2 regions of the Streptomyces sp. NPDC059866 genome follow, and region 1 is predicted to be linked to the other one. Evidence: predicted binding sites of a transcription regulator. Region 1 holds the regulator's gene; the other holds the start of a gene.

Region 1 (15,034 bases):
AACGCCGTGTTCTACGACCACCGCGAGGCGGGCGCACCGTTCGTGCGGTTCGCGTTCTGCAAGCGGACGGAGGTGCTTCAGGAGGCGGTGAAGCGGCTCGGGGCGCTGTAGGGGCGGCAGGGGAAGAAGCCCGGGGGCGGAATGAAATCCGCGCCGCTCTTTTCGCGCGGGCCGGCGTACTCGAAATCGTGAATGCCCTCGAGTTTATTTACCGGGCCTTTATTTGCCGGGCCGTACCGGGGTGGGCAATGCGCTTGTCTGCAATCGGGGCAACCGAAGCAATCGGAGCAATCGGTCAGCGCGCAAAATGGCAAGAGCCCGACCGGGGCACGTGACCTGGTGGTCCGTGCCCTGGCCGGGCTCCGGCCGGGTTCCGGCCGTTCGCCTACTCGCCGTCCTCGGGCTTCTCCGCGTCGTTGATCTCCTTCTCCAGGCCGAGCTGCTCGACCAGCCAGCGGTCGAACTCGATGGCCGCGCGCACCCAGCTCACCGTCGACGAGACGAAGAACTCCAGGTTCACGCCGGTGCCGATCAGCATCTGGGCCTCGCCGATGAGGCGGACGGTGCCGTCATCGTGGGTGTGGCTGTAGACCTTGGGCCACAGGGTCCGCCGGTTCCAGTCGTCGATGGACTCCAGAAGCTGCGACTTCTCGTCGATGGGGTGGGGGCGGTCGTAGAACGTCCGCACCGAGAAGACCTGCTGGTCACCCTCGCCACGGAACATGAAGTACGTACGGAACTGCTCCCACGGCGCCGCGAGGTCACCCTCTTCGTCGACGACGTACTTCAGCTCCATCTGGTCGAGGAGCTGCTTCACAAGGTCCTGATCCGGGACGACGGGGCCCGCCGGTCCTTGGGGCTGCGGCTGGGGCTGGCCCCCGAAGTTCGGAATCGAGGACGGGTCGATGGTCACCGTGAATTTCCCTTCGTACGGATTCCGCCATCCTCCCTCATGCGGGGAGGGGGGTGGCAACCCCCGACGGAACCTGTCAGCCCTTGGCTGACATCATCCGGCCGGTCGGCGGAGAGATTCACTTCAGCGACTTGCCCGTCGCCGGTCCCACGATCAGCCCCTCCCCGAAGGTGTCCACCCGGACCGTGTCGCCGTCCTTGATCTCGCCGGAGAGGATCTCCTTGGCGAGCCGGTCGCCGATGGCGGTCTGGACGAGGCGGCGCAGCGGGCGGGCACCGTACGCCGGGTCCATGCCCTCGTCGGCGAGCCAGGCCAGCGCCTCGTCCGTGACCTCCAGGGTGAGCCGGCGTTCGGCCAGCCGCCTGGCGAGGCGGTCGATCTGGAGGCGGGCGATCCGGCTCAGCTCGTCCTTGGACAGGGCCGAGAAGACGACCAGGTCGTCGAGCCGGTTGAGGAACTCCGGCTTGAAGGACGTCCTCACCACCTCCAGGACCTGCTCCTTCTTCTCCTCCTCACTCGTCAGCGGATCGACCAGGAACTGACTGCCCAGGTTCGAGGTCAGCACCAGGATGGTGTTGCGGAAGTCGACGGTCCGCCCCTGCCCGTCGGTGAGCCGCCCGTCGTCCAGCACCTGGAGCAGGATGTCGAAGACCTCCGGGTGGGCCTTCTCCACCTCGTCGAGGAGTACGACGCTGTACGGCCTGCGCCGCACCGCTTCGGTCAGCTGGCCGCCCTCCTCGTAGCCGACGTAGCCGGGCGGGGCGCCGACCAGGCGGGCGACGCTGTGCTTCTCGCTGTACTCCGACATGTCGATCCGGACCATCGCCCGCTCGTCGTCGAAGAGGAAGTCCGCCAGGGCCTTGGCCAGCTCCGTCTTGCCGACGCCCGTCGGGCCCAGGAAGAGGAAGGAGCCGGTGGGCCGGTCCGGGTCGGCGATCCCGGCGCGCGACCGCCGTACGGCGTCGGAGACCGCCCGCACGGCCTCGGTCTGGCCGATCAGCCGCCTGCCGATCTCGTCCTCCATGCGCAACAGCTTCTGCGTCTCGCCCTCCAGGAGCCGGCCTGCCGGAATCCCGGTCCAGGAGGCGACGACGTCGGCGATGTCGTCGGAGCCGACCTCCTCCTTGACCATGGTGTCCCGGGAGACCTCCTCCTCGGCCTCCGAGGCGGCCTCCAGGTCGCGCTCCAGGGCCGGGATCTCCCCGTACAGCAGCTTGGACGCGGTGTCGAAGTCACCGTCGCGCTGGGCGCGTTCGGCCTGTCCGCGCAGTTCGTCGAGCTTCTCCTTCAGCTCACCGACCCGGTTGAGGGACTGCTTCTCCTTCTCCCAGCGGGCGGTCAGGCCGCGCAGTTCCTCCTCCTTGTCGGCGAGGTCGCGGCGCAGCTTCTCCAGGCGCTCCCGGGAGGCGGGGTCGGTCTCCTTGGCGAGCGCCAGCTCCTCCATCTTCAACCGGTCGACGGCACGCTGGAGTTCGTCGATCTCGACGGGCGAGGAGTCGATCTCCATACGCAGCCGGGAGGCCGCCTCGTCGACCAGGTCGATGGCCTTGTCGGGCAGGAAGCGGGAGGTGATGTACCGGTCGGACAGGGTCGCGGCGGCGACCAGCGCGCTGTCCGCGATCTGGACCTTGTGGTGGGCCTCGTAGCGCCCCTTGAGTCCGCGCAGGATGGCGATGGTGTCCTCGACGGTCGGCTCGGCGACCAGCACCTGCTGGAAGCGCCGCTCCAGGGCCGCGTCCTTCTCGATCCGCTCGCGGTACTCGTCGAGGGTGGTGGCGCCGACCATGCGCAGCTCACCGCGGGCGAGCATGGGCTTGAGCATGTTGCCCGCGTCCATGGCGGAGTCGCCGCCGGCGCCCGCGCCGACCACGGTGTGCAGCTCGTCGATGAAGGTGATGATCTGCCCGTCGGAGTCCTTGATCTCGGCGAGCACGGTCTTCAGCCGCTCCTCGAACTCCCCGCGGTACTTGGCCCCGGCGACCATGGCGCCGAGGTCGAGCGCGACGAGCCGCTTGTCGCGGAGGGACTCGGGGACGTCGCCCTTGACGATCCGCTGGGCGAGTCCTTCGACGACGGCGGTCTTGCCGACGCCGGGCTCACCGATGAGGACGGGGTTGTTCTTGGTGCGGCGGCTGAGCACCTGCACGACCCGCCGGATCTCCTGGTCCCGCCCGATGACGGGGTCGAGCTTGCCGTCCCGGGCGGCGGCGGTGAAGTCGGTCCCGAACTTCTCCAGGGCCTTGTACGACCCCTCGGGGTCGGCCGTGGTCACCCGGCGCCCGCCGCGGGCCTTGCGGAAGGCCTCCAGCAGCTTCTTCACGTCGGCGCCCTGCCGGGTCAGCACCTCGCCGGCCGCGCCGCCCTTCGCGGCGATGCCGATGAGGAGGTGCTCGGTGGATACGTACTCGTCGCCGAGGTCCTGCGCCCTGGCCTGGGCGTCGGCGATCACGGCGAGCAGTTCGCGGTTCGGCTGCGGCGGCGCGACCGTGGACCCGGTCACGCTGGGCAGCTGGGCGAGGGCCTTCTCCGCACCGGCGCGTACGGCTGCCTGATCGGCGTCGACGGCGGCCAGCAGGTCGGTGATGTTCTCGTTGTCCTGCCCCTGGAGCAGAGCAAGAAGCAGGTGAGCGGGGGTGAGGTCAGGGTGCCCCTCGGTCACGGCCCGGTTGCCGGCGGCATTGATCGCGTCCCGGCTCCGGTTGGTCAGCTCGGCGTCCACGGTATCCGTTCTCCTCCTTGCGTGAGCTTCGGTGCCACGTCTCCCAGTACTGACTCGGGCAACGTACACAAAGTTGAGTCTATTCCACTCAAGGGCGAGTCGGGAGGCCTCCAGCGGCTAGGTTGCGGGCTTGTGGCGAACACCTATTCCGTTGATCCGGGCGATCCGGACCCTTCGTATCTCACCTTCTGGCGGGAACGGCACCTGTGCACCCTGACGACCCTGCGTCCGGACGGCACCCCGCACGTGGTACCCGTCGGAGTGACATACGACCCGGACGCCCGGCTGGCTCGGGTGATCACGAACAAGACGAGCGCGAAGGTACGGCACGTCCTCGCGGCCGGCCCGGACGGGGCACGGGTGGCCGTGTGCCAGGTGGCCGGGCGGCGGTGGGCGACGCTGGAGGGCCGGGCCTTCGTGCGGACCGAGCCGGAGCGGATCGCGGAGGCCGAGCGGCGCTATGCGGAACGCTACGAACGGGCGCCGGGGCCCAATCCGTCCCGCGTGGTGATCGAGATCGAGCTGACGCGGGCACTGGGGCGGGGCTGAGCGGCGGGCGCGAAGGGGCCGGTTCCAGCCAGGCGCGGCGCGGGCGATGTCCGGAATTGTCCGTGAAAACTGCAGCGGCGTCACCGTGTTCAGGTCACGGTGACGCCGCTGCGGGGGGAAGCACCTGAGCGATCTGTTACGACGGGGGAATCGCGTCAGGCACTGCGGGGGGTGGCCGAGATGGTCATGGGGTCGGAGGGTTCCGACTCCGCCAGCCTGTGGTCACGCTGGTCAAGGTTCACAAAGATCATTCCGTACCGAATGGCACATCGCACGGGCTGCGGCGCCCCCCGAGGCCGCCGCAGACACCGGTACGCCCGTACGTCGCCGTCGTCGTCCCGGGTCACCACCACGGGCTCGCCGAAGACGGTCACCATCAGCGAGTCACCGTTGTGGGGGATGGCGGTGGCCAGGTCGATGAAGTGCCAGCCGGAGCGGTAGGCGGTGGCCATTTCCCGGCGGAAGGAGCGGTCGTCGGGTGGAGTAGTCATGTCAGTCCCAGACAGTGTCAGCCGGGACTGCGATGGCGTCCCCACCGCCGGAAGTCACACTGGACACCGCTGGCGCTGACCGCACACTGTCCGCCGACGCATCACTCTTCACGCTCGACAGGCCACTCAGCGTCCCGACGGCCACGACGGCGGAGAAGGCGGCGACAAGCACCGAGCGAAGCATTCTCTTACGCATAGTCGGCTTCGTCCTCACTTGAAGGTCCCCTCTTCCCCCGTGCGATAAGACGATGGCTCATTCAGGCACGTCATGGCCACACAATCGATGCATCATGTTCCTGCATGTTCAGGACCCTGGGGGGTGGAGATTTGGAAACAAATGGGACTAATGCGACGCATCCCCATGCGATGACCGAGCTGTGTGACGAAGGCGGTCGGCTCTACGCCAACGCTCTCCGTACCGGACGTATCGCCCGCACGGATGTTGAATCCGCCCCCTGCCTGATGGACTTCGCCCTCCTCCATCCTGATCCGGACGACCCGAACTGGCTGGTACCCCTTCCGCCGTCGGTCGCCCTGGCCCAGCGACTCAATCCCATAGAGCGCGAGATCACCGAGCGCAGGCGCATGTCGATCGAGCTGGCAGACGCCTTCGAGCCGTTCATGGCCCTCAGCGCCCAGCAGGTGACGCCGGCTCACTCGATCACGGTCCTCGAGGGCCTCGACCGGATCAACTCCGCTCTCGACCTGGCCACAGCCCAGTGCCAGGTCGAAGTGCTCACGGTTCAGCCGAGTCGTGGCCGGCGTCCCGAGAACAGGCTCATCGAGGGGCTGGAACGCGACAGGACACTCACCGAGCGGGGAGTGCGGATCCGGACCCTCTACCAGCACACTGCACGGCACAGTCCGGAGCGGCTGGCCTACATGGAACAGTTCACCGACGGGAAGGCGGAGTACCGCACGATCGACGAGTTGGTCGAGCGGCTCATCATCTGCGACGAGACCGTCGCCTTCATCCCGGTCCGCGACGACCGGCAGGTCGCATTGGAGCTTCGGCACCCGGGGCTCGTCCGCTACCTGATCCAGGTCTTCGAGTTCATGTGGAACCGCGCCGTCCCGCTGAGCGCCGGCGCCCCCTACGAAACCGCCCCCGACGGCATCACCGACATCCAGCACTCCATCGCCAAGCTGCTTGTGGAGGGCCACGTGGACGAGGCCATAGCTCGTCGGCTGGGCATGAACGTACGCACCTGCCGCGCTCACATAGCCAAACTGGCGTCATCCCTGGGCAGCGGCAGCCGTGCCCAACTCGGCTATCTCATCGCACAGTCAGGGATCCTCAAGCAGGAGGGACCCAACGGCTGACGGCGCCGGGCCACCTCATCGCGCAGTCGGGGATCCTTGATCAGGAAGGCTGATCGCGGCCTTCGCCGGTTCGACGGGGCGTGGTGGCCCGTCCAGACCCACCTGGGCGATGCGTACGCCCAGCTGCGTCCGGCTCGCCGCCCCCAGCGTCTCGGACAGCCGCGCAATGTGCGCCCGGCACGTACGGACGCTGATCCCGAGCCGCTCCGCGATCACCGCGTCCTGGTGGCCCTCCGCCAGGAGTGCCGCGATGGACTGCTCGCGGTGGGAGATGCCCTCGATGCCGGTGTCGGGGAGAGGGGCGGTCAGGGGGATCGCGAGGCGCCACAGGCGGTCGAAGACCGTCACCAGGTACTCGACGAGCGCGGGGTGACGCAGCTCCAGCGCCATCGTGCGGTCGGCGTTCGCGGGGATGAAGGCGACCGTGCGGTCGAAGAGGATCAGCCGGTCGATGACCTCGTCCAGGGTGCGCGCCTGAACCGCGTCGCCCATCAGGTCGAGGTAGTTCAGCAGGCCCTGCCCGTGCCGGGCCACATGGTTGTACAGGTCGCGCATGCGCACGCCCCGGCCGCGCAGCGCGAGCGCCCGGTGCAGACCCTCGGAGAGCTCGTGCTCGCGCCGGATGCCGCCGGGCTGGACGGTGAGGACCTCCGTCGTGCACTCCTCGGTCGCCTTGTCCAGGGCCGCCTGGATGCGGGAGGAGCCGTCCAGGACCCGGATGGCGGTGCCCTCGCCGGCTCCCGCCGTGGACGTGCGCCCGCCGAGACCGGCGTACCACTCGAAGGCCGTGACCGCCGAGCCCATCCGCCGCTGGCTGGCGCTGATCTCGTCGTACACCCCGCGCAGCAGCCGGGTCATGACCTCCTGCGGCGAGGTCGGCACCAGCCAGTCCATGTCGTCGGGGTCGGGGTGCAGCAGGGCGAGTTCCAGCAAGCAGGGCACCGCGTCGGCATCGCGGCGCGACACGCGTCCCCGCCGCACGGCCCGGGAATACACACGATCCCCGGCCTCGCACAGTCGGTCAGCACCATGTGGATGCTCGTCCGTCCCGTGCCCGGCCATGGCCCATCCCACCCCCGGTTCCAGCGTCTTCCGCAGCGCAACTATGCGCGGACGGGACCTGCTCCGCAACACGGCTCACTCCCCGATGACCGAGGGAAACCACCGGTATGGCCGGGTTCGCCCCCACCCCAGGCTGTTCCGTTGCAACAACCTGCAACCGCCGAAGGGGGCTCGCGCCGACGACGCGAGCCCCCTTCTGTACAGGACTGTGCCGGGCTACTTGAGCCCGATGGCCGTGCACGCCGCCTTGTACTCGGCGGTGCAGATCTCCGAGACCTTGTAGATGCCGTCCGCGACGACCGTGTCCTTGATGTTCTCCTGGGTCAGGGCGGTGACGGTGACGAGCTGGGCGGGGATGTCCTTGTCCGTGGGGCTGTCGACCCTGTCGCGGGTGAGGGCGTCGAACTGGATGTCCTTGCCCTGGACCTTGGCCACGGCCATCTCGGCGGCGGCCTCGGCCTCCTGCGGGTAGGACTTGTACACGCTCATGAACTGCTCGCCGGTGACGATCCGCTGCACGGCCACGAGCTCGGCGTCCTGTCCGGTGATCGGCGGCAGCTTGGTCACCCCGGCGGCCTCCAGGGCCTCGATGACGCCGCCGGCCATGCCGTCGTTGGCGGCGTAGACGGCGACGATGTTGTCCTTGCCGATCGCCTCGATGGCCTCCGCCATGTTGGCCTGGGCGTTCTCCGGCTTCCAGTCCTTGGTGTCGAAGGACCGGGCGATGGTCACATTGCCGTTCAGCTCGGACAGCGCGCCCTGCTTGAACTGCTTGGCGTTGGGGTCGGTGGGCGAGCCGTTCATCATGACGATCTTGTCGGAGGTGTCGATGTCGCTGCCGAGCGCCTCGAGGAGAGAGCGGCCCTGGACCTCGCCGACGAGTTCGTTGTCGAAGGAGATGTACGCGTCGATGGGACCCTCGGCGAGCCGGTCGTAGGCGATGACCGGAATACCCGCTTCCTTGGCCTTTTCGACGCTGCTCGCGATGGCGTGCGCATCGACGGCGTCCAGCAGGATGACGTCGACCCGGTCGTCGATCATCTTCTGGAGCTGGCCCGCCTGCCTGGTCGCGCTCGCGTCGGCGTTGGCGTACTGGACCTTGCCCTTGTTCTTGGTGAGGGCGGCGACCCGCTCCTTGATGATGGGGTAGTCGAACTTGTCGTAGCGCGTGTTGGCCTTCTCCGGGAGCAGCAGGCCCACGGTGACGTCGTTGCCCTTGGTCGGGCTCGCGTCGGCGCTGTCGCCCGTCGCGCCCAGCACGCCACAGCCTGCCAGCGACAGGGTCAACGACGATGCGACCACGGACATGGCGATACGACGACGCATACGGGAGCTCACTTCTACTGCCTTCCGGACATGGCCGCGACACTGCGACCCGGATGACTGGAAAGCCAACGCGGCGGCGCCCCCCAGCGTCAAGGGAAACTACTTAACGAGATGACAACATCACGTTCCGCTTAGCCCGTGAACACACCGCGAAACCCCCTCCCGACGCCCTTCACTTCCCCTCCATCCACGGGGAGTTGGAGCGTGAACGAAGATCCGTACAACCAACTACTTTCGGCCTACTACGTTGTCGCCGTGGACGGCGCGGGCGCCGAGTCGGTGCCCTCCGGTCAGGCAACCGTCGACCGCCTCACGCCCGCCACCGCGACCGGCCCGGCCGCACCGCAGCTGACGCTGGTCTCTGCGGGTGGCACGCGATTCCCCATCCAGGTCACGGCCAAGCCCGGAGCGGGTGACGAGGGACGGCTGCTGAAGGGGTACTCCTGGGAGGTCTCCGGCGCCTGCGGAGACAGCGGCACCCACTTGTCCACTACCGGCACCATCGAGTGGACACCGCCGTACAACGGCCCCTGCATGGCGACGGTGTTCGCCGTGGACGCCTACGGGCGCACGAGCGAGCAGAACTCCTCACTGGAGTTCATGGTCGACCGCTGACCTTCCTCCTGGTACTTCAGCCCCGCCTGGGCCCAGTGATCGCCTCGCCGATGACGAAGCCCTTGGCGGGGCCTTCGGGGACGGTGACGTCGGTGCCGTAGGGGACGCGGTGGATGTCCTCCCAGTCGGCCTTGTCCGGGCGGGGTCCGGTGAAGAGGGTGACGGCGCCCTGGCCGTCGTAGTCGTCGATGATGACGTACACCGGGATGCCGGCGCGGGCGTACTCGCGGCGCTTGCGGATGCGGTCGCGGTCCTGGTTGCGCTTGCCGGGGGAGGCAACTTCGACGATGAGGTGCACGGAGTCGGCCCTGACTCCCATGTCGTCCTCGTCCCCGCACGGTTCTGTGTCCTCCGGGGCGACGTACCCAGCTGTTCGTGTCGTATCACAGGTGGCACGACGGCCGCCCCGCCGCCGACCAGTGCGAGGGCTGCACCTTCTTCACCGGCCAGGTCCGCGAACTGTCCTGTCTGCACCAGCGCGACGTCGCCTTCGCCGTCCTCTGCCAGGGCCCCCACGCGGAGTCCGACCGCTGCCGCCGCTTCATGGGCTGGGAGATGCCCTGGTACTCCGTGCCCGCCGAGTCCCACGAACGGCTCGTCGCCGGCCGCGACGACGACCTCGGCGGCGCACCTCCCCGGCGGGCAACTCGGGCTGCTGCTCCTGACCGTTCATGGGACTGGCGCCGGGACAACCCGGACCAGTACTAGTCCCCCTTCCGCCCCGGCCCGGAGGGCGTCCAGTGTGGATCCCGACCGGTCTGCGCAAGCAGCCGCTCGAATGCCGAAGCGGTCTCCGCCACCGCCACCGGGTCCGCGAACACCCCCGTCGCCCGGGCGGTCGGCGCCAGTTCGGCGACCGTGCCGGTGAGCTGCTCCACCACCGCCTCCGCCGCTTCGTCCACCGGGTACTCCCGGCCGATGGCTCGCGCCAGGTCCCACACGTGCACGGTCAGATCGAGCAGCGCCATCGAGCCGACGAGCCGCGCCGGCATCTGCCACGCCCCAGCCGTGCCGTCCTCCGCGCCGGGTGCGGCCCAGGCCGCCACCAGCTTGTCCGTCTCGTCCGCGAACCGCTCACGCCAGTCCGGACCCGCGCCGACCCGGTCGGGCGTCGAGGAGAAATCCGACTCACCCTTGGCGGCCAGTTTCTGGAACTCGACGACCACCTGGAACAGATGGTTGACCAGGGACTTCACGTCGTAGTCGGCACACGGCGTGGGAGCGGCGAGCAGCTCGTCGGGAACCGCCCGGACCACCGGAACGGCCCGCTCCCGCGCCCTCGCCAGCAGATCACCCAGGGTGTGGCTCTTCGCTTCACCGCGTTTCGTGTCCATATCCAGACCGTAGGGACGCCCGGGACTGCCCTTCTTGAAGAAACGCGACGTACGATCCGGCCATGGCCGCACCCCGCCACGACTCCCGCGGGATCGTCGACCCCTCCGGGCTGCTGAACCGCGTGCGGTTCCGCCGCCACGAGCCCACCGAGCCGCTGCGCCGGTACGTCGAGTGGTACTGGCTCATCGACTGGGACCTGCCCGAGCCCTATGCCTCCCGCATCGTCCCGCACCCGGCCGTCAACCTCACCTTCCAGTGGGACGAGGACGAGGGTCCGCCGTACGGCGAGCTGACCGGCGTTGCGCTCGGCCTGTACACCAGGAAGCTGACCGGGCGGGGACGGGTGTGCGGGGCCAAGTTCCGGCCCGGTGGCTTCCGGCCGTACGCACCCGGCGAACCGGTGTCGCACTGGACCGGCCGCGCGTCGCCCGCCCAGGAGGTGTTCCAGCAGGCCACAGAGGACATCGCCCGGTCGGTCGTCACACCCGCCGACGACCGCGCCCGGGTGGCCGCCCTCGACGCCTTCCTGCTCTCCCTTCCCCACGCGCCCGATCCGCAGGCCGACCTCGCCATGGACCTCGTCCAGCGCATCCGCGCCGACCGCGCCGTGCGCCGCGTAGGCGACTTCGCCCGCGGCCAGGGACTGTCGGTGCGGGCGCTGCAGCGGCTCTTCTCGGCGTACGTCGGGGTCAGCCCCAAGTGGGTGATCCTCCGCTACCGCATCCACGAGGCCCTGGAACTCGCCGGCACCCGGCGCGACGTCGACTGGGCCGCGCTCGCCGCCGACCTCGGCTACGCCGACCAGGCCCATCTCGTACGGGACTTCACCACGACGGTGGGCGTGCCGCCGACGGCGTACGCGGCGGCCGCCTCGCCCCGGCGCGCTTCGGCCTGAACCTCTGACCCTCCCTTCCACGGTCATCTGTGAACCGGCCCCAAAGAACGCTTCGACATCGAGGCCCTCCGGCGGGAGCAAGCCGGAACTCGTCCAGCGCTACCGGGAAGTGGGCGCGGAGTTCCCCGTCCAGGGCTCGGAGGGCAGCGAAGGGGCCCGGAGAATCCTCCGGGCCCCTTCACGTACACGTACGCCTCAGTCCGACGACTGCTGCCGCTTCGGCCGCCACACCACCAACGCGCTGGTCTGCTGCACCTCCTGGTACGGCACCAGGTCGCGCCGGTACGAGGCGTGCACCGCGGCCTCGCGCTGCTGCATCGCCGCGGCGGCACCGTCGAGGGCGGCCTCCAGCTCGGCCACCCGGGACTGGAGGGCCGCGACCTGGTTCTCCAGTTCGATGATGCGCTTGATGCCGGCCAGATTGATGCCCTCGTCCTGCGACAACTGCTGGACGGTGCGCAGCAGTTCGATGTCGCGGGCCGAGTAGCGGCGGCCCCGGCCGGCCGTGCGGTCCGGAGACACCAGGCCCAGGCGGTCGTACTGGCGCAGTGTCTGCGGGTGCAGGCCGGACAGCTGGGCCGCCACCGAGATGACGTAGACCGGGGTCTCCTCGGTCAGCTCATACGGGTTGCGTCGACGGCCGTCCATCTGACTCATGCTCCCTTCGCGGCCTGGAACAGCTCCGCCCGCGGATCCTCGCCCGCGGTCGCCTCGCGATACGCCTCGAGTGCGTCACGAGCCTTCCCCGTCAGGTCCTTCGGGACACTTACCTCGACGGTGACCAGGAGGTCGCCGCGGGTGCCGTCCGTGCGGACCGCGCCCTTGCCCCGGGCCCGCATGGTGCGGCCGTTGGGCGTGCCCGGAGGCAGCTTCAGAGTGACCGGCGGGCCGCCCAGGGTGGGGACCCTGACCTCGCCGCCGAGGGCCGCCTCGGCGAACGTCACCGGGACGGTCACCGTCAGGTTGTCGCCCTTGCGGCCGAACACCGGGTGGGCGTCGACGTGCACGACGACATACAGGTCGCCCGCCGGACCGCCCCGCTCGCCCGGTGCGCCCTTGCCCCGCAGGCGGATGCGCTGGCCGTCCGACACCCCGGCGGGGATGCGGACCTGCATGGTGCGGGACGACTTCGCGCGGCCGCTGCCCTTGCAGACCTCGCAGGGGTTCTCCGCGATCAGACCGCGGCCCTTGCAGTCCGGGCACGGGTCGGTCAGGGAGAAGCCGCCGCCCGATCCGCGCGCCACCTGGCCGGTGCCGACGCAGGTCGGGCACACGCGCGGTGTGCCGTTCGCGTCGCCGGTGCCCGAACAGGCCTTGCACGGTGACTGGGAGGACATCCTGAGCGGCACCGTCGCGCCCTCGATCGCCTCGGTGAAGCTGAGGGTGACCTCGGACTCGATGTCCTGGCCGCGGCGCGGCTGCGTCCGCGTACCCGTGGTGCCGCCCCGGTTGAACAGGCCCCCGAAGACGTCACCGAGTCCGCCGCCGAAGCCGCCGGCCGCGCCCCCGCCCTGGGTACCGCCTCCGAAGAGGTCGCCCAGGTCGAAGTTGAACGAGCCGCCGCCCGCGCCGGGGCCCGGGCGGAAGCCACCGTTGCCGAACAGGGCGCGGGCCTCGTCGTACTCCTTGCGCTTCTTGGGGTCGCCGAGGATGTCGTTCGCCTCGGAGATCTCCTTGAAGCGCTCCTCGGCCTTGGCGTTGCCCTTGTTGGCGTCCGGGTGGTACTCGCGAGCGAGCTTGCGGTACGCCTTCTTGATCTCGGCCTCGGTGGCGTCCTTGGGGACGCCGAGGACCTTGTAGTAGTCCTTCTCGATGAAGTCCTTGGTGCTCATCCCCGACGTACCCCCTTCCCGTGGTTCCTCGTCAGTTCAACGTCAGCCCTCGTCCGGGCCACCGTTCTCCTTGTCGTCGCCCTCGGCCGATTCCTCGGCCTTCACCGTCTGCGCGCCCGGCTGCGGCTCGGCGACGGCCACCCGCGCGGGGCGGATGGTGCGCTCGCCGATGCGATACCCCGGCTGGAGGATCGCGACGCAGGTCGTCTCCGTGACGTCCGGCGCGTACGAGTGCATCAGGGCCTCGTGGATCGTCGGGTCGAAGGGCTCGCCCTCCTTGCCGAACTGCTGCAGGCCCATCTTGGCCGCCACGGTCTCCAGCGACTCGGCGACGGACTTGAAGCCGCCGACCAGCTCGCCGTGTTCCCGCGCCCGTCCGATGTCGTCGAGCACGGGCAGGAGCTCGGTCAGGAGGTTCGCGACGGCGATCTCCTTGACCGTGATCCGGTCACGCTCGACCCGGCGGCGGTAGTTCTGGTACTCGGCCTGAAGCCGCTGGAGGTCCACGGTGCGCTCGTTGAGCGCGGTGCGCACCTGGTCCAGCTGGGCCAGCAGACCGGCATCTGCGCTTGCGTCCCCGGCCGGGGCCGCCCCCTCTGCGGGAGCGGCCTGCGGCTCGGCGTCGTCAGGAGTGGCGCCGGAGGGGACGTCGGGCTTCTCTTCAAAGCCCGGGGTCTCCTCCGTCACGCGGCACCGTCCTTACGCTCGTCGTCCACGATCTCGGCGTCCACGACGTCGTCGTCGGCCGGCTTGGCCCCACCGGCGGTGGCACCCTCGGGGCCACCCGCGGCCTGTGCGGCATTGGCGTCGGCGTACATGGCCTGGCCCACCTTCTGGGAGACCGCGGCGACCTTCTCGGTGGCCGTGCGGATCTCGGCGGTGTCCTCGCCCTTCAGCGCGGTCTTCAGCTCCTCGACGGCGGCCTCGACCTCGGTCTTGACGTCGCCCGGGACCTTGTCCTCGTTGTCCTTGAGGAACTTCTCGGTCTGGTAGACGAGCTGCTCGCCCTGGTTGCGGGACTCGGCGGCCTCGCGGCGGCGGTGGTCCTCCTCCGCGTACTGCTCGGCCTCCTGGCGCATCCGGTCGACCTCGTCCTTCGGCAGCGAGGAGCCGCCGGTGACGGTCATCTTCTGCTCCTTGCCGGTGCCGAGGTCCTTCGCCGTGACGTGCATGATGCCGTTGGCGTCGATGTCGAAGGAGACCTCGATCTGCGGGACGCCGCGCGGCGCCGGGGGCAGACCGGTCAGCTCGAACATGCCGAGCTTCTTGTTGTACGCCGCGATCTCGCGCTCGCCCTGGTAGACCTGGATCTGCACCGACGGCTGGTTGTCCTCGGCCGTGGTGAAGATCTCCGAACGCTTCGTCGGGATCGTGGTGTTGCGCTCGATCAGCTTGGTCATGATGCCGCCCTTGGTCTCGATACCGAGGGACAGCGGGGTCACGTCGAGGAGCAGGACGTCCTTGACCTCGCCCTTGAGCACACCGGCCTGCAGGGCGGCGCCGATGGCGACGACCTCGTCCGGGTTGACGCCCTTGTTGGCGTCCTTGCCGCCGGTCAGCTCCTTGACCAGCTCGGCGACGGCCGGCATACGGGTGGAGCCACCGACGAGGACGACGTGGTCGATCTCGCTCAGCTGGATGCCGGCGTCCTTGATGACGTTGTGGAACGGCGTCTTGCAGCGCTCCAGCAGGTCGGCGGTCAGCTGCTGGAACTGGGCGCGGGTGAGCTTCTCGTCCAGGTGCAGCGGACCCTCGGCGGAGGCCGTGATGTAGGGCAGGTTGATCGAGGTCTCGGTGGACGAGGACAGCTCGATCTTCGCCTTCTCGGCGGCCTCGCGCAGGCGCTGGAGCGCCATCTTGTCCTTGCTGAGGTCCACGCCGTGACCGGACTGGAACTGCTTCACCAGGTAGTCGACGACGCGCTGGTCCCAGTCGTCACCACCGAGGTGGTTGTCACCGTTGGTGGCCTTCACC
Region 2 (15,034 bases), on a different contig from region 1:
CTGGCCGCACCGCCTGGAGGACCGGGACCTGCTGTACTACCTCGCCGAGTCGTTCCGGGGGCGTCTCGTCAAGGAACTGCCGACGAGCAAGGAGCACATGTCGGCGAACGGACGGGAGACCGCGTACCGCGCCAAATCCCTGCTCGTGCAGCTCGCCGAGATATCCGTCGAGGTCGCCCAGAGCGTCATCGCCTCCGACGCCGACGGCAACCCCGTCCTGCCCGCCTGGTTCCTCATCGAGGCCGCCCGGGACATGCCGCGGCTGGTGGAGGCGCGACGATGAGCCGTATCCGCGCGAAGGGGCAGAAGAAGCGGGACGTGGCGGGGGAGGCGTTCGCGGAGGGCATGCGGCTGGTCCTCGCCAACCCCGCCCTGAAGGCCGTCGACTTCAACACCTGCCGGCGCGAGGACTGCACACTGGCGCCCGAGGACGGTCTCGTCCGCGTCGACTCCGACGGCGTCCTGCACTCCCACCCCGACCGCCTCGCCGACGGCCGCGACTGGGCCTGGGCGATCGCGCACGCCGTCATCCACCTCGGCTTCGGCCATGTCCCGGCGGCGAAGGGGGTGCGCGAGCAGCCCGACCGCTACGACCTCGCCGCCCGCTGTGTCGTCGTCAACCGCTTCCTCCTCACCTTCCCGGTCGGCCGGACGCCCGAGGACCTGCCCGCCTCCTATCCCGACGGGGACGAGGAGCAGCTCGCCGCGCGCTGGCGGCGGGCCGGCATCCCGGCCGTGTACGAGCGCTGCGGCACCGCGGGCGGGGAGGCCGACCAGCTGCTCGTCGACTGGGGGACCTGGTTCGGGCAGCCCCCGGACTGGCAGCTCGCGTTCGCGGACGCCCTGACCCGCACCATGTCCGCGGCCCTGGACCTGGCGGGCGGCCGCCGCGACACCATGGACGGCGAGCTCGCCCCGCAGCGCCCCTGGGAGAAGGCGCTGAGCTGGTTCGTCTCCTCCTATCCGCTGCTCGGCGGCATCGCCGCCGGCATCCAACTGGTCGCCGACGCCGAACTGGCCCGCGCCCACGGCATCTCGATCGCCGCCGTGAACGCCGAGGCCGGCGAGATCTACGTCAACCCGCTCAGGCAGTTCGAGGACGAGGAGTGGCGGTTCGTCCTCGCCCACGAGATGCTGCACGCCGTCCTGCGGCACGGCGACCGCTGCGGCACCCGCGACCCGTACCTGTTCAACATCGCCGCCGACTACGTCATCAACGGCTGGCTGTGCGAGATGCAGATCGGCACCATGCCGGAGGGGCTGCTGCACGACCCGGACCTGAAGGGCCTGTCGGCGGAGGAGGTGTACGACCGGATCGCGGGCGACCTGCGCCGGATGCGCCGGCTGTCGACCCTGCGCGGCAAGGGCGTGGGCGACATCCTCGGCGGACCGCTCGGCAGCCCGCGCGACTACGTGGACCTGGACGAGTTCTACCGCCGCGGCCTCTGCCAGGGCCTCGACCTGCACCAGCAGCAGGAGCGCGGCTTCCTGCCCGGCGGCCTGGTCGAGGAGATCCGCGCGCTCAGCCAGCCGCCGCTGCCCTGGGACGCTCGGCTGGCCCGCTGGTTCGACGAGTTCGTGCCCCGCCCCGAGCCCGTACGGTCGTACGCCCGTCCCTCGCGCCGCCAGGCGTCCACCCCGGACATTCCCCGGGCCGGCCGGTACTTCCCGCCCGAGGAGATCGCCCGCTGCACCTTCGGCGTCGTCCTGGACACCTCCGGTTCGATGGACCGCACGCTGCTCGGCAAGGCGCTGGGCGCGATCGCCTCGTACGCCGAGGCCCGGGACGTGCCGGCCGCCCGCGTCGTGTTCTGCGACGCGGCCCCGCACGACGCGGGCTACCTTCCGGTCACCGACATCGCGGGGAAGGTGCGGGTGCACGGCCGCGGCGGTACGGTCCTGCAGCCCGGGATCGATCTGCTGCACCGCGCGGACGACTTCCCGCCGGCCGCGCCGGTCCTGGTGATCACGGACGGCTGGTGCGATGTGCTGCGGGTGCGCCGCGAGCACGCCTACCTCGTTCCCCAGGGCGCCCGCCTGCCGTTCACTCCCCGCGGGCCTGTGTTCCGCGTACGGTGAGCCGGAATGTGATCGGATGTGCCCGAGAACCCCGGAGACGGGGTCACATCACAAGCATGTGAAAGGAAGAACCGTGGCAACCACGCGCTCCGCACACACCGTCTGGGAAGGCAACCTGCTCGAGGGCAACGGCGTCGTCACCTTCGACTCCTCCGGCATCGGCCAGCAGCCGGTGTCGTGGCCGTCGCGCGCCGAGAAGGCGAACGGCAAGACCAGCCCCGAGGAGCTGATCGCCGCCGCCCACTCCAGCTGCTTCTCCATGGCCCTGTCGCACGGCCTGACCGGCGCCGGGACCCCGCCCACCAAGCTCGTCACCTCGGCCGACGTGACCTTCCAGCCCGGTGAGGGCATCACCGGTATCCACCTCACCGTCGAGGGCACGGTCCCCGGCCTGGACAACGACGCGTTCGTCGCCGCCGCCGAGGACGCCAAGGCCAACTGCCCGGTCAGCCAGGCCCTGACGGGCACTACCATCACCCTCACCGCGAAGCTCGCCTGAGCCGCACTTCCGGCACGGGCCGTCCCTCAGGGGGCGGCCCGTGCCCCGCTCGTCGTCCGGGAGTTGACCCATGACGCCACGCCCCGCCGTCTCGGCCCACCGGGGCGGCTCCGAACAGTTCGGCGCCGCCACCTGGGAGGCCTACGAGGACGCGCTGCGGTCGGGCGCGGAGTACGTCGAGTTCGACATCCGGCGCACCGCCGACGGTGTCTTCGTCGTCCACCACGATTCCCGCGTGCGGCAGGGCGGACCGCTGCTGTCCCTGATCACCCACGCCGAGCTGAGCGAACGCGCCGGCTACCCCGTGCCCGTCGTGGACGACGTCATGGAGCTGATCGCCGGCCGGCTCGTCGGGCACCTGGACCTGAAGGAGACCGGCCATGAGCGCGAGCTGATCGACCGGGCGATCGCCCTGCTCGGCACGGACGGGTTCGTGGCCACCACGCTGGAGGACCGTTCCATCGCCGCGATCAAGCACGCGTTCCCCCGGGTGCGGACGGCCCTGTCGCTGGGGCGTGGCCGCAAGCAGGTGGCCGCGGGGCGGCTGGCGGCGACCCGGGCGAGCGAACTGTTCCCCCTGCGGCGGGTGCGGGCCTGCGGAGCGGACGGGGTCGCCGTGCACCAGCGGCTCGCCCGCGCCAACGTGCTGCGCGAGGCTGCCCGGCACCGTCTGTTCAGCATGGTCTGGACGGTCAACGACGACGCCGGACTGCGGACCTTCCTGACCGATGAGCGGGTGGACGTACTGATCACCGACCGGCCGCGGCGCGCCGTGGCCCTGCGCGACGGGGCGCGCGCCGCGGAGCCGGTTGCACCGGCCGGGAAGCCCCGCGCCGACTGACCGGCCCCTGCCCGGGTATGTGCCTGAATGACCAAGAGGCCCCATTGACAAGAGCCCACTCAAGTTTTGTGCTGGACATCGAGAGGCTCCCTGGCGGAAGGGGACAACGATGGCACGCGCGGTCGGTATCGATCTCGGAACCACGAACTCGGTGGTGGCCGTCCTGGAGGGCGGCGAACCCACCGTCGTCGCCAATGCGGAAGGGGCCAGGACCACACCGTCGGTCGTGGCCTTCGCCAAGAACGGCGAGGTGCTCGTGGGCGAGGTCGCCAAACGGCAGGCCGTGACGAACGTCGAGCGCACCGCGCGCTCCGTCAAGCGCCACATGGGCGATGCGAACTGGCGGTTCCCGGAACAGGGCTCCGTGGACGGCACCCGCTACCGCGCCCAGGAGCTGTCGGCGCGAGTCCTGCAGAAGCTGAAGCGGGACGCCGAGGCCTATCTCGGCGAGGACGTCACCGACGCCGTGATCACCGTGCCCGCCTACTTCGACGACGCCCAGCGGCAGGCCACCAAGGAGGCCGGAGAGATCGCGGGCCTGAAGGTGCTGCGGATCATCAACGAGCCGACCGCCGCCGCCCTCGCCTACGGCCTCGACCGCGGCGAGGAGCAGACCGTCCTCGTCTTCGACCTCGGCGGCGGCACCTTCGACGTCTCCCTGCTGGAGATCGGCGACGGCGTGATCGAGGTCAAGGCCACCAACGGCGACACCCACCTCGGCGGCGACGACTGGGACCAGCGGATCGTCGAACACCTCGTCAAACGCTTCAAGGGGCAGTACGGCATCGACCTGTCCAACGACAAGATGGCCCTCCAGCGGCTCCGCGAGGGCGCCGAGAAGGCCAAGATCGAACTGTCCAGCTCCTCGGAGACGTCGATCAACCTGCCGTACATCACCGCCTCCGCGGAGGGCCCGCTCCACCTGGAGGAGAAGCTCACCCGGGCCCAGTTCCAGGAGCTCACCGCCGACCTCCTCGACCGCTGCAAGACCCCCTTCCACCAGGCGGTCAAGGACGCCGGCATCAAGCTCGCCGCGGTCGACCACGTCATCCTGGTCGGCGGCTCCACCCGCATGCCCGCCGTCACCGAGCTGGTCAAACAGCTCACCGGCAAGGACCCGCACAAGGGCGTCAACCCCGACGAGGTCGTGGCCATCGGCGCCACCCTCCAGGCCGGCGTCCTCCGCGGCGACGTCAAGGACGTGCTGCTCCTCGACGTCACCCCGCTGTCCCTGGGCATCGAGACCAAGGGCGGCATCATGACGAAGCTGATCGAGCGCAACACCACGATCCCGACCCGGCGTTCGGAGATCTTCACCACCGCCACCGACAACCAGCCCTCGGTCGGCATCCAGGTCTACCAGGGCGAACGCGAGATCGCCGCGTACAACAAGAAGCTCGGCACCTTCGACCTCACCGGCCTGCCGCCCGCCCCGCGCGGCGTCCCGCAGATCGAGGTCGCCTTCGACATCGACGCCAACGGGATCATGCATGTCTCCGCGAAGGACCTGGCGACCGGCCGCGAGCAGAAGATGACCGTCACCGGCGGCTCGGCGCTGCCCAAGGACGACATCGACCGCATGATGCGGGAGGCCGAGCAGTACGCCGAGGAGGACCGCAGGCGCCGGGAGGCCGCCGAGACCCGCAACCAGGCCGAGCAGCTCGTCTACCAGACCGAGAAGTTCCTCCGCGAGAACGAGGAACGGGTGCCGGCCGACACCAGGTCGGAGGTGGAGTCGGCCGTCACCGAGCTCAAGCAGCTGCTCGAGCGCAACGCCGAGACCAACGAGCTGCGCACCGGCGTCGAGAAACTCGCCACCGTGAGCCAGAAGATGGGCCAGGCCATGTACGCGCAGGCCCAGCAGACCCCGACGGAGCCGAGCGAGCCGCACACCGCACCCCAGGACGAGGAAGGAGTGGTCGACGCGGAGATCGTGGACGACGAGAAGGACTCCAAGGGCCCGGCGGCCTGAGACCCCGCACCGTCAGGGCTTGCGGGCGACGCCCGCGTACACCGGCACGATGCCCTCGGCCTGGGAGGCCACGTCATCCGCCTCCGGGCGCCACCCGTGGACGGGGATGACTCCGGGGCCGAGCAGTTCCAGCCCGTCGAAGAAGCGGGCGAACTCCGCGAGCGAGCGGGGGAAGAACGGGGTGCCGCTGCGCCGGAAGTGGTCGGCCGCCTTCCCGATGGCCTTCGGGCTGAGGTCAGGGGTGACCTGGGACAGGATCAGGTGGCTGCCGGGGGCGAGGGCGGCGACGTACTGCGCGAGCAGCCCGTACACGTCGTCACCGTCGGGGTCGTCGCTCAGGTAGTGGGTGAGCGCGACCAGCGACAGCGCGACCGGCCGGTCGAAGTCCAGCGTCTCGCCCGCCTTCCGCAGCACGCCGTCCAGGTCGCGGACGTCGGCGTGCACATAGCGCGTGGCGCCCTCGGCGGAGCCGTGCAGCAGCGCCTGAGCGTGCCGCAGCACGATCGGGTCGTTGTCGGCGTACACGACCCGGGACTCCGGCGCGACGCCCTGGGCCACCTGGTGCAGGTTCGGCTCGGTGGGGATGCCGGTGCCGATGTCCAGGAACTGACGGATCCCGGCCTCGGCGGCGGTGCGCACCGCCCGGTGCATGAAACGCCGGTTGGCGCGCGCCCCGCGCAGCACCGTCTCGTCCGCGGCGAGGATCTTCCGGGCCAGCTCCTCGTCCACCGGGTAGTTGTCCTTGCCGCCCAGCCACCAGTCGTACACCCGGGCCGGATGCGGCCGGCTGGTGTCGATGCGGGTGGGCGCGGCGTCGGATCCGGTCATGCGGTGTGGTCTCCTCGGGTTCCGGTACGGGGGCGAGTCTTCGGTACGGGACAGGGGGCCGGGGGCGCTAGAAGTCCCCGCGGCGCTCCTGGAGGATCTTCTTGGTGCGCTGTGCCGACGCGGCGTGCGCCGTCATGTGGTCCAGCACCTCCAGGTGCGCGGAGACCTCACTGCGGGAGTCGAGGTAGAGCGCGCCGGTGAGGTACTCGGTGAACACCAGGTCCGGCAGTTCCGGCTCGGTGAAGCGGAACAGCGAGAAGGGCGCGTACGTCCCCGGATGCGGGCCCTTGCCGAACTCCGCGACCTGCAGGGTGACCCGGTCGCTCTCGGCGGCCTCCAGCAGCCGGTCCAGCTGGGCGCGCATGACCCCGGGGCGGGTGCTCACCGGTCGCCGCAGGACCGTTTCGTCCATGATCACCCACAGGTGCGGCGGGTCCGTGCGGCACAGCAGCTCCTGCCGGGCCATCCGCAGCGACACATGCCGTTCGATCGTCTGCGGTCCGTCCGCCTGCCCGATCGTCCCTGCCTCCAGCACGGCACGTGCGTAGTCCTCGGTCTGCAGCAGCCCCGGCACGAAGTGCGGCTCGTAGGAGCGGATCATCCCGGCGGCGCCCTCCAGGCTGACGAACAGGCTGAACCAGTCCGGCAGCACATCGTGGAACCGCTGCCACCAGCCCGGCCGGTTCGCCTCCTCGGCCAGCGCGACGAACGCGGCCACCTCGTCCTCGGGGACACCGTAGGCGGGCAGCAGGATCTGCAGATACGCGATCCTGAGCGCGACCTCGGCCATCTCCATGCGCCGTACGGTCGCCGGGGCCACGCGCAGCACACGGGCGGCCTCCTCGCGCTTGAGGCCGGCTGCCTCCCGGAGCTCCTGCAGCCGTCTTCCGAGCACCACCTGGCCGACGGTGGGCGCGGGCCGCCGCTCACTCACGCCACGCCTCCCCTACGCGCCGAAAGTCTGCGTGCAGTCTGCCATGTTCCGCTTCCGGTCTGACAGGGGCGGCGGTGCGGCAGGCACCGGCGCCCGTCATTACCTCGGGAGTAATCGACCGGTCCCTCCCCGCGCGCCATCGTGGTCGTACCGGGTTCCGGGCCGGCGCACTCCGGTCCGGAACCCGGGCCCCAGGTGCAACTCGACCTCGACGGAGGGTGATTCCGCCATGTCCGCAACCCAGCTCGCCGCTCTCGCCCGCACCACCGAGCCGCAGACCGTGCTGCGTCGCTTCCTTGCCCTGGACGCGGTGGTCACCGGGGCGAACGGCGTCGCCTACCTCGTCGCGTCCGGTCCGCTCGGCGACTTCCTCGGCGTCGCCTCCGGACTCCTGCTGGTCCTCGGCGTGTTCCTCACGGCGTACGCGGCCGCCGTCGGACTGCTCGCCGCCCGGCAGCGGCCGCCGGCGCTCCCCGTGCGGGCGGTGATCGAGACCAACCTGGCCTGGACGGTGCTGAGTTTCCTCGCCCTGGCCCTCTGGCTCACGCCGAGCACGGCGGGCGCGGTCTGGACGGTGCTCCAGGCGCTCACCGTGGCCGGGTTCGCGGCGCTGCAGCACCTCGCGCTGAGGGCGCGTCAGGGAAGCAGTGACTGAAGGTACTTGACCGTCGCCGGGTCGGCCGGGAGCAGCGTCTCGATGGCCAGCTCGGCGACGGTCACGTCCAGGGGCGTGTTGAACGTGGAGATCGACGAGATGAAGGACAGCGTCCGGCCCGCGTGCTCGATCTGCATCGGCAGCGCGAAGTACGGGACCGGCTCGGCCGGTTCGGCGTCCGTCGCCGACTCGGGCACCGGATACGCGGCCACCTCCTCGTACAGCTCCCGCAGCGGTGCGGAGCGCTGCAGGGCGATCTGCCGCTCCATCTGGACGAGCAGATGGCCGCGCCACTCACGGAAGTTGCGGATGCGCGGCGCCAGTCCCTCGGGGTGCAGCGTCAGCCGCATCGCGTTCAGCGGCTGCGTCAGCAGGGCCTCGGGGAGGCCGTCCAGCAGCATGGTGATGCCCCGGTTGGCGGCCACCACGTTGTACGTGGCGTCCACCACCAGCGCCGGATACGGCTCGTAGCCCTGGATCAGCCGCTCCATGCCCTCACGCAGGGCGGCGAGCGCCGGGTCGTCCAGGGGCGTGTGCGGGTAGCGCGGGGCGTAACCGGCCGCCAGCAGCAGGGCGTTGCGCTCCCGCACCGGGACCTCCAGATGCTCGGCCAGCCGCAGCACCATCTCCTCGCTGGGCCGGGAGCGGCCCGTCTCGATGAAGCTGATGTGCCGGGCGGAGGAGCCGGCCTGCAGCGCCAGCTCCAGCTGGCTGACCCGCCGCTGCTCGCGCCAGGCCCGCAGCAGCGCACCGACACCCTGACCGGCGGGGGCGGCGGCGGGCGTGGTGTGCGCGGACGGGAGAATGGTCATGCCGACGACCGTAGTCGAGGAGGGCCGCATGAACGAGCCATGGAAGTCGCCCCTGGAGGCCCAGGCGGTCCACCGCTCCCGGGTGCGCGGCAACATCCTCGGCGCCCGGCACGGCGACGTCGGGCTGCCGCACATGTGGGTCGAGCGGGTCGAGGGGCGGGACCGGATCGCCGCGCTGGCGGACGACCTGGCGGCCGAATGCGCCCCTTCCGACCCCAGCGACCCCTTCTGACCAGGGCCGCTGCCGTCCGCCTGTGGCACGCTGAACAGGTACGCGACACCGCACGCGACCTCGAGGAAGGGAGCGACCTCATGCCCGTCGAACCGCTGTCGCAGCAGGAGATCGAGGACCGTATCGCCGAACTGCCGGGCTGGTCGGCCGACGGTGACCGCCTCACCCGCTCCTATCGGCTCGGCTCGCACTTCGCCGCGACGGCCATGGTCGTGCACATCGCCCAGGTCCAGGAGGAGCTGGACCACCACTCCGACCTCACCCTCGGCTACCACACCGTGTCGGTCTCCGTGAACACGCACAGTGTGGGCGGCAAGGTGACCGAGCTGGACTTCCGGCTCGCCCGGCGCGTGGCGGACCTGGCCCCGGCGCACGGCGCGAGCTGAGCCCGCGGTGCTGGACTACAGCGAGGAGGCGGAACGGTACGACGCCGCCCGCGGCGGCGAGCCCCGGGCGGCGGCCGCGGCCCAGGGCGTGCTGAGCCTGGTACCGCAGGATGCGCGCAGCCTGCTCGACGTCGCCTGCGGCACCGGCATCGTGACGCGGCGGCTCGCGGCCGGCCGGGACGGGATGCGGGTGACCGGCATCGACCTCACCCACGCGATGGCTCGGCAGGCAGCCGCCCGCCTGCCCGGCGCCGTCGCCCTCGCCGACGGCCGCCGACTGCCCTTCCGGGACGGGGAGTTCGACGCCGTGAGCAGCGTGTGGCTGCTCCACCTGCTGCCGCACCCGGCGGACGTCGGGACCGTCGTCGCGGAGTGCGCGCGGGTGCTGCGGCCCGGCGGTGTGTACGTCACGACGGTCGACAAGGCCGCCTCGCACAACGTGGGCAGTGACATCGATGCCGTCCTCGCCTCCCGGCCCCGCCGCCGCGCCGTCGACGAGGCGCCGGCCGTCGAGTCGTACGCCGTCGAGCACGGCCTGCATCCCGCCGGGCAGACCCGTTTCCCGGGCCGCGGTCAGGGCCGCAGCCCCCGCCGCACCGTCGCGGACCTGCGCCGCGGCTGGTTCGTCACGCTGCCGCCGGGCCACCCGCTCGCCGACGGTTTCGCCGCCCGCCTGGCCGCTCTGCCCGACCAGGACCGGCCCCGCCCCGACCCCTGGTTCACCCTCCGGGCGTTCCGGAAACCGCCGGCCGCGTGAATCACCCGGAAAGCCGGGACGTACGGCAACCCCTCGGCCCCCGGCGGCGACTGAGTGACGGAACCCGTCCGTCCTCCCGGGAGGTTCGTCCCCGTGAAGCACCCGCACAAGCACCGCAGACGCCGTAACGCCGTCCTCGCAGCCGCGGCCGCCACGGCCACCCTGGTCGGCGCCGGAGTGATCGTCCTCGACCCGGACTCCGCCGAGGCGGCCACCGCCCGCCAGGTGGAGAAGCTCGACCGGGGTGTGGTCAGCGTCCACACCGGCAGCGGCAACCTGGTCAGCTGGCGCTGGCTCGGCACCGACGCCGACAACGTCTCCTTCAACGTGTACCGGGCCGGCACCAAGGTCAACTCGTCGCCGATCACCGGCTCCACCAGCTTCTTCCACTCCGGCGCCCCGTCCCACGCCGACTACACCGTCCGCGCGGTCGTGAACGGCGTCGAGCAGGGCGACTCCGTCCACGCGATCCAGTTCCGCAGCGGCTACAAGGACGTCCCGCTCTCCCCGCCGGCCGGCGGCACCACCCCCGACGGCGTCGCCTACACCTACGAGGCCAACGACGCCTCCGTCGCCGACCTCGACGGTGACGGCGCCCTCGACTTCGTCCTCAAGTGGCAGCCCACCAACGCCAAGGACAACTCCCAGTCCGGCTACACCGGCAACACCGTCGTCGACGGCATCAAACTCGACGGCACCCGGCTGTGGCGCATCGACCTGGGCCGCAACATCCGCTCGGGCGCGCACTACACGCAGTTCCAGGCGTACGACTACGACGGCGACGGCAAGGCCGAGGTCGCCATGAAGACCTCCGACGGCACGGTCGACGGGACGGGCAAGGTCATCGGCAGTCCGTCGGCCGACCACCGAAACTCCTCCGGCTACGTCCTGTCCGGGCCGGAGTACCTGACCATGTTCGACGGCCGGACCGGCGCGGCCATGCAGTCCGTCGACTACGTCCCGGCCCGCGGCACGGTCTCGTCGTGGGGCGACTCCTACGGCAACCGCGTCGACCGCTTCCTCGCCGGCACGGCCTACCTGGACGGCGCCCGCCCCTCGCTGATCATGGCGCGCGGCTACTACACCCGCACGGTGATCGCCGCCTGGGACTGGCGCAACGGAGCCTTCACGCGCCGCTGGACCTTCGACACCAACGCCTCCACCAACGCGGGCAAGGGCTACGACGGTCAGGGCAACCACAGCCTGTCCGTCGCCGACGTGGACGCCGACGGCAAGGACGAGATCGTCTACGGCGGCATGACCGTGGACGACAACGGCTGGGGTCTGTGGACGACGAAGCTCGGCCACGGCGACGCGGGCCACGTCGGCGACCTCAACCCGGCGCGCTCGGGCCTGGAGTACTTCAAGGTGTCCGAGGACTCCTCCAAGCCCGGCTCCTGGATGGCCGACGCCCGCACCGGCCAGATCCTGTGGCAGACGGCGTCCGGCGCGGACAACGGGCGCGGTGTCTCCGCCGACATCCACGCCGGTTCCGCGGGCGCCGAGTCCTGGTCGGCCTCGGACACCACGCTGCGCTCGGCGACCGGCGGCTCGCTGGGCCGCGAGCCCTCCAGCATCAACTTCGTCAACTGGTGGGACGGCGACCCGGTCCGCGAACTCCTCGACGGCACCCGCATCGACAAGTACGGCACGTCCTCCGACACCCGCCTGCTGACGGGTTCGGGCGTCTCCTCGAACAACGGCAGCAAGTCCACCCCGGCGATCTCCGGGGACATCCTGGGCGACTGGCGTGAGGAGGTCGTCTGGCGCACCAGCGACAACCGGGCGCTCAGGATCTACTCGACGCCGCACGAGACGAACACCAGGATCACGACCCTGCTCCACGACACGCAGTACCGCGTGGCCCTGGCCTGGCAGAACACCGCCTACAACCAGCCGCCCCACCCGAGCTTCTTCATCGGCAACGGCATGGCGACGGCCCCGCGACCGACGGTCTACACCCCGTGAACAGCGGTGGGGGCGTGCCCGGGTCGGCACGCCCCCACCGGTTCAGGCGCCGCCGGAGCCGGACGGGTCGCCGTAGATCACCCCGCGGCCGTCACTCCAGCAACTCCGCATACGAGCCCAGAGCCAACGCAATGTCCGCCTGGGCCCAGAACCGGTGATACGTGAACGAAGGCGCCGCGCCACCCGCGAGATAACTCTCGATCTTCGACCACGCCGGATCGTCCTCGTAGAACGACCGGATCGAGTCGAACGTAGACGACGAGTTGATCGCGTCCCCGTTCGGCATGGTGCCGCTCCACCCGCTCGGGACGTACACGCTGTCGTCGAACCGGAGGTAGTCCGCCCGGGTCTCCGGCACGGCGATGCCCAGCGCGTCCTGGTGGTTGTCCCACATGCCGTCCAGCAGCGCCTTCGCCGTCGCCGCGGCAGCGCTGTCGCCGGAACGGTCGGCGTAGTACGTCAGCGTCTTGGCGTACGCGGCCGCCACGCCCACGTCGTTGGTGTAGTCGGCGACGGTGACGTGAAGTCCGTTGTTGGCGCCCGGACTTGACGGGTTCCAGGTGTCGGGCTGGCCCGACCACTGGAGGGTGGACGGGATCTGGTAGGTGCCGTCCGGGTTGATCGTGGTCTCGGACAGCGCCCAGTCGACCCACTTGTCGAGGACCGCCTTGGCGTCCGCGTCACCGCTCTGCTGGTAGTACTCGGCGACCCGTTCCATCGACCACGCCTGGAAGCCGAACCACTGGTTGGACGGCGGGTCGTGGTAGACGGGCTGCTGGTCGTAGTACATGCCGTAGAAGGTCGACTTCCCAGCCGGCGGGGTCGCGTACCGGCCCGCCCAGCTGTTGGTCGCACCACCCGCGATCGCGCCCTCGCTGGACTGCAGCCAGCGGTAGAACTCGATCTGCCGCTCAAGGGATCTGGCCCAGTCCGCCTGCCCCGTCGCCGACTTGGGCTTCAGGTCGGCGTACGCGCTGAGCGCATACGCGGCCATCGGGTTCTGATAGCCGCCGTGCGCATGGCTGGAGCCGATGCGCCAGGCCCAGCCCGCGGAGGTGTCCAGGGCGCCGCCCCAGGCGTAGTACCAGGACAGCAGGTAGTGCGAGGAGTCCTTGCCGCTGCCCGCCGGGCAGGCCGAGGCGCCCACGCAGTTGCCGATCTTCTTGAAGTACTTGTCGAACATGGCGTAGCGCAGGTAGTCGCCCATCTTCGCCGCCTTCGCGACGGTCGCGGAGACTTCGCCGCCCTTGCCCTGCTCCTCGGCCCACAGGTCCGCCCAGTACGCGGCCTGCACCGCACGCGCGTCGGCGTCCGGGGCGTTGGTGAACTTCCACTGCTTGGCGTAGGACGCGTCACCGGTGAACAGGTCCAGGTAGCCGTTGGTGCCGCCGTACTCGAATGCGTCGCAGGTCGGCTGCGGGACGGTCTCCCACACCGACTCCTGCGAGCCGCGCTGGAAGGTGTTGATGTACGACGGCCCGGTCGCCGTCGGGCCCGCCTCGCACTTGCCCGGTTCGTTGCCGTAGCCGTAGACGTTGTCGACGTCCTGCAGCCAGTGCATGCCGTAGACGTCGTCGGTGCCGTACGCGCTCTTCAGCTCGGCGGCGAGCGGGTCCTGGCCGACCGGGACACTCGGGTCGAGCTGCGCCGGGTACTGCTGCGGGGTGTCGAGTTCGGGCGCGTACGTCGCCGGCTTCGACGCGGTGTAGAACGAGTTGGTCGGCTGGTCGGCGTGGGTCGGGATCATGTACTTCTCCATCAGGTCCCAGGCGCCGTTGAACCGGGTCCAGTCACCCGTCACCTTGCCGTACATCGCCTGCAGCCACAGCAGGTAGCTGTACGCCTCCGACGTCGTCTCATGGCCGTGGTCCGGCGCCTCGACGATCAGCGTCTCGACCGAGTGGTACGGGATGCCCTCGGGCGAGAAGTAGCCGCTGGCCGGATCGGTGATCTTCCCGTAGAGCTCCAGGAAGCGGGCGTCGTACTCCTTGGTCGCGGCGATCTGCGTGACCGTGACCGAGGCCTTGGCGTGCCCGGTCGCCGTCGACTCGAAGGTCGCCGCGCCGGTGCCGGAGGAGTCGGCGGTGACGGTCACCTGCTGTGCCGTGTTCCAGTTCGACGGCGTGAAGGTGAGCGAGGCGCCGCCGGTCACGGCGAGGCCCGTGTTGCCGCCGGTGCGGGCGGTCGTCACGGTGACATCGGACGACGGCTGAGTCGACAGCTTCACGTCGTACGTGGCCGATCTGCCCTGCCGGACGGGCAGTTGGGTGGGCGTGGCCACCACGGCCGGTCCCGAGGCGACCGTGATGCCGACCGGTGTCGACGACGCCGAGGCGCCCAGGCTGTCGTACGCCTTGGCCACCAACGAATGACCGCCCACGGTCAACCCGGTGGCCGAGAGCGAGTACGGCGCGCTGGTGTCGGTGCCGAGCAGTGTCGTGTCGTCGTAGAACTCGACCTTCGTGATCGTCGCGTCGTCGGCCGCGGCGGCGGTGGCCGCGAGGGGCACGGCGTCGCCCTGCGAGTAGACCGCACCCGGCGCCGGGCTGGTCAGCACCGTGATGGGCGGCTGGTGCGCACCCGCACAGGTGGTGCCGTTGACGGCGAACGAGGTGGGCGCCGCGTTGCTGCCGCTGTAGGTGAACTGGGCACCCGTCGACACGGCCGCGCCCGCGGCGATCCGCGCGTTGTACGAGGCGCTCTGCACGGTGACCGTCGAGCCGGACTGGGACCAAGTGCCGTTCCAGCCGTTGGTCAGCTTCTGGTTGCCGGCGTACGCGTACGTCAGGGTCCAGCCGTCGATGACGTCCGTGCCGCGGTTGGTGAGGGTCAGGTCCGCGGTGAAGCCGGAGCCCCAGTCATTGGTCTTGTAGTCCACGCTGCACTGAACCGCCGCCGCGTGCACGGGAGTCGGATTCGCCGCCAGCATCGACAAGGGGACCGCGAAGGCCGCCACTACGGCGGTCCATAACCGCCGCACGGCGCGGCGTCTGTTTCTGGGGGGCATGTGCTGGTTCCTCCTTGCGGCTCGGAGAAGTCAAGGCTTGAACCAGTGGGAGCGCTCCCATAGT

Evidence for each region. Region 1 encodes HspR, which represses chaperone genes until heat shock. Its sites were predicted from a motif close to TTGAGNNNNNNNNNCTCAA; they were not measured.
Region 2: a site for HspR is predicted at 3,464-3,482, ahead of dnaK (molecular chaperone DnaK). Genes of this name have one in related genera too.

The regions. Positions count from the first base shown of each region.
Region 1 is NZ_JBHWJT010000009.1:35,552-50,585, reverse strand. Features, by position in the region: gene ACFV7R_RS15805 (pyridoxal phosphate-dependent aminotransferase) at 1-111, shown strand, start outside; gene ACFV7R_RS15800 (YbjN domain-containing protein) at 386-913, opposite strand; gene clpB (ATP-dependent chaperone ClpB) at 1,032-3,632, opposite strand; gene ACFV7R_RS15790 (pyridoxamine 5'-phosphate oxidase family protein) at 3,765-4,181, shown strand; gene ACFV7R_RS15785 (hypothetical protein) at 4,337-4,672, opposite strand; gene ACFV7R_RS15780 (helix-turn-helix transcriptional regulator) at 5,039-5,995, shown strand; gene ACFV7R_RS15775 (response regulator transcription factor) at 6,011-7,057, opposite strand; gene ACFV7R_RS15770 (sugar ABC transporter substrate-binding protein) at 7,274-8,365, opposite strand; gene ACFV7R_RS15765 (hypothetical protein) at 8,588-8,998, shown strand; gene ACFV7R_RS15760 (Uma2 family endonuclease) at 9,015-9,317, opposite strand; gene ACFV7R_RS15755 (DUF899 family protein) at 9,374-9,706, shown strand; gene ACFV7R_RS15750 (TIGR03086 family metal-binding protein) at 9,703-10,332, opposite strand; gene ACFV7R_RS15745 (DUF6597 domain-containing transcriptional factor) at 10,395-11,228, shown strand; gene ACFV7R_RS15740 (heat shock protein transcriptional repressor HspR) at 11,424-11,876, opposite strand; gene dnaJ (molecular chaperone DnaJ) at 11,882-13,060, opposite strand; gene grpE (nucleotide exchange factor GrpE) at 13,103-13,747, opposite strand; gene dnaK (molecular chaperone DnaK) at 13,744-15,034, opposite strand, start outside.
Region 2 is NZ_JBHWJT010000002.1:260,143-275,176, reverse strand. Features, by position in the region: gene ACFV7R_RS03480 (ATP-binding protein) at 1-283, shown strand, start outside; gene ACFV7R_RS03475 (hypothetical protein) at 280-2,079, shown strand; gene ACFV7R_RS03470 (OsmC family protein) at 2,153-2,578, shown strand; gene ACFV7R_RS03465 (glycerophosphodiester phosphodiesterase family protein) at 2,649-3,419, shown strand; gene dnaK (molecular chaperone DnaK) at 3,529-5,391, shown strand; gene ACFV7R_RS03455 (SAM-dependent methyltransferase) at 5,404-6,219, opposite strand; gene ACFV7R_RS03450 (helix-turn-helix domain-containing protein) at 6,287-7,153, opposite strand; gene ACFV7R_RS03445 (hypothetical protein) at 7,383-7,808, shown strand; gene ACFV7R_RS03440 (helix-turn-helix domain-containing protein) at 7,790-8,620, opposite strand; gene ACFV7R_RS03435 (hypothetical protein) at 8,619-8,852, shown strand; gene ACFV7R_RS03430 (4a-hydroxytetrahydrobiopterin dehydratase) at 8,933-9,238, shown strand; gene ACFV7R_RS03425 (class I SAM-dependent methyltransferase) at 9,246-9,995, shown strand; gene ACFV7R_RS03420 (rhamnogalacturonan lyase) at 10,089-11,963, shown strand; gene ACFV7R_RS03415 (glycoside hydrolase family 48 protein) at 12,055-14,970, opposite strand.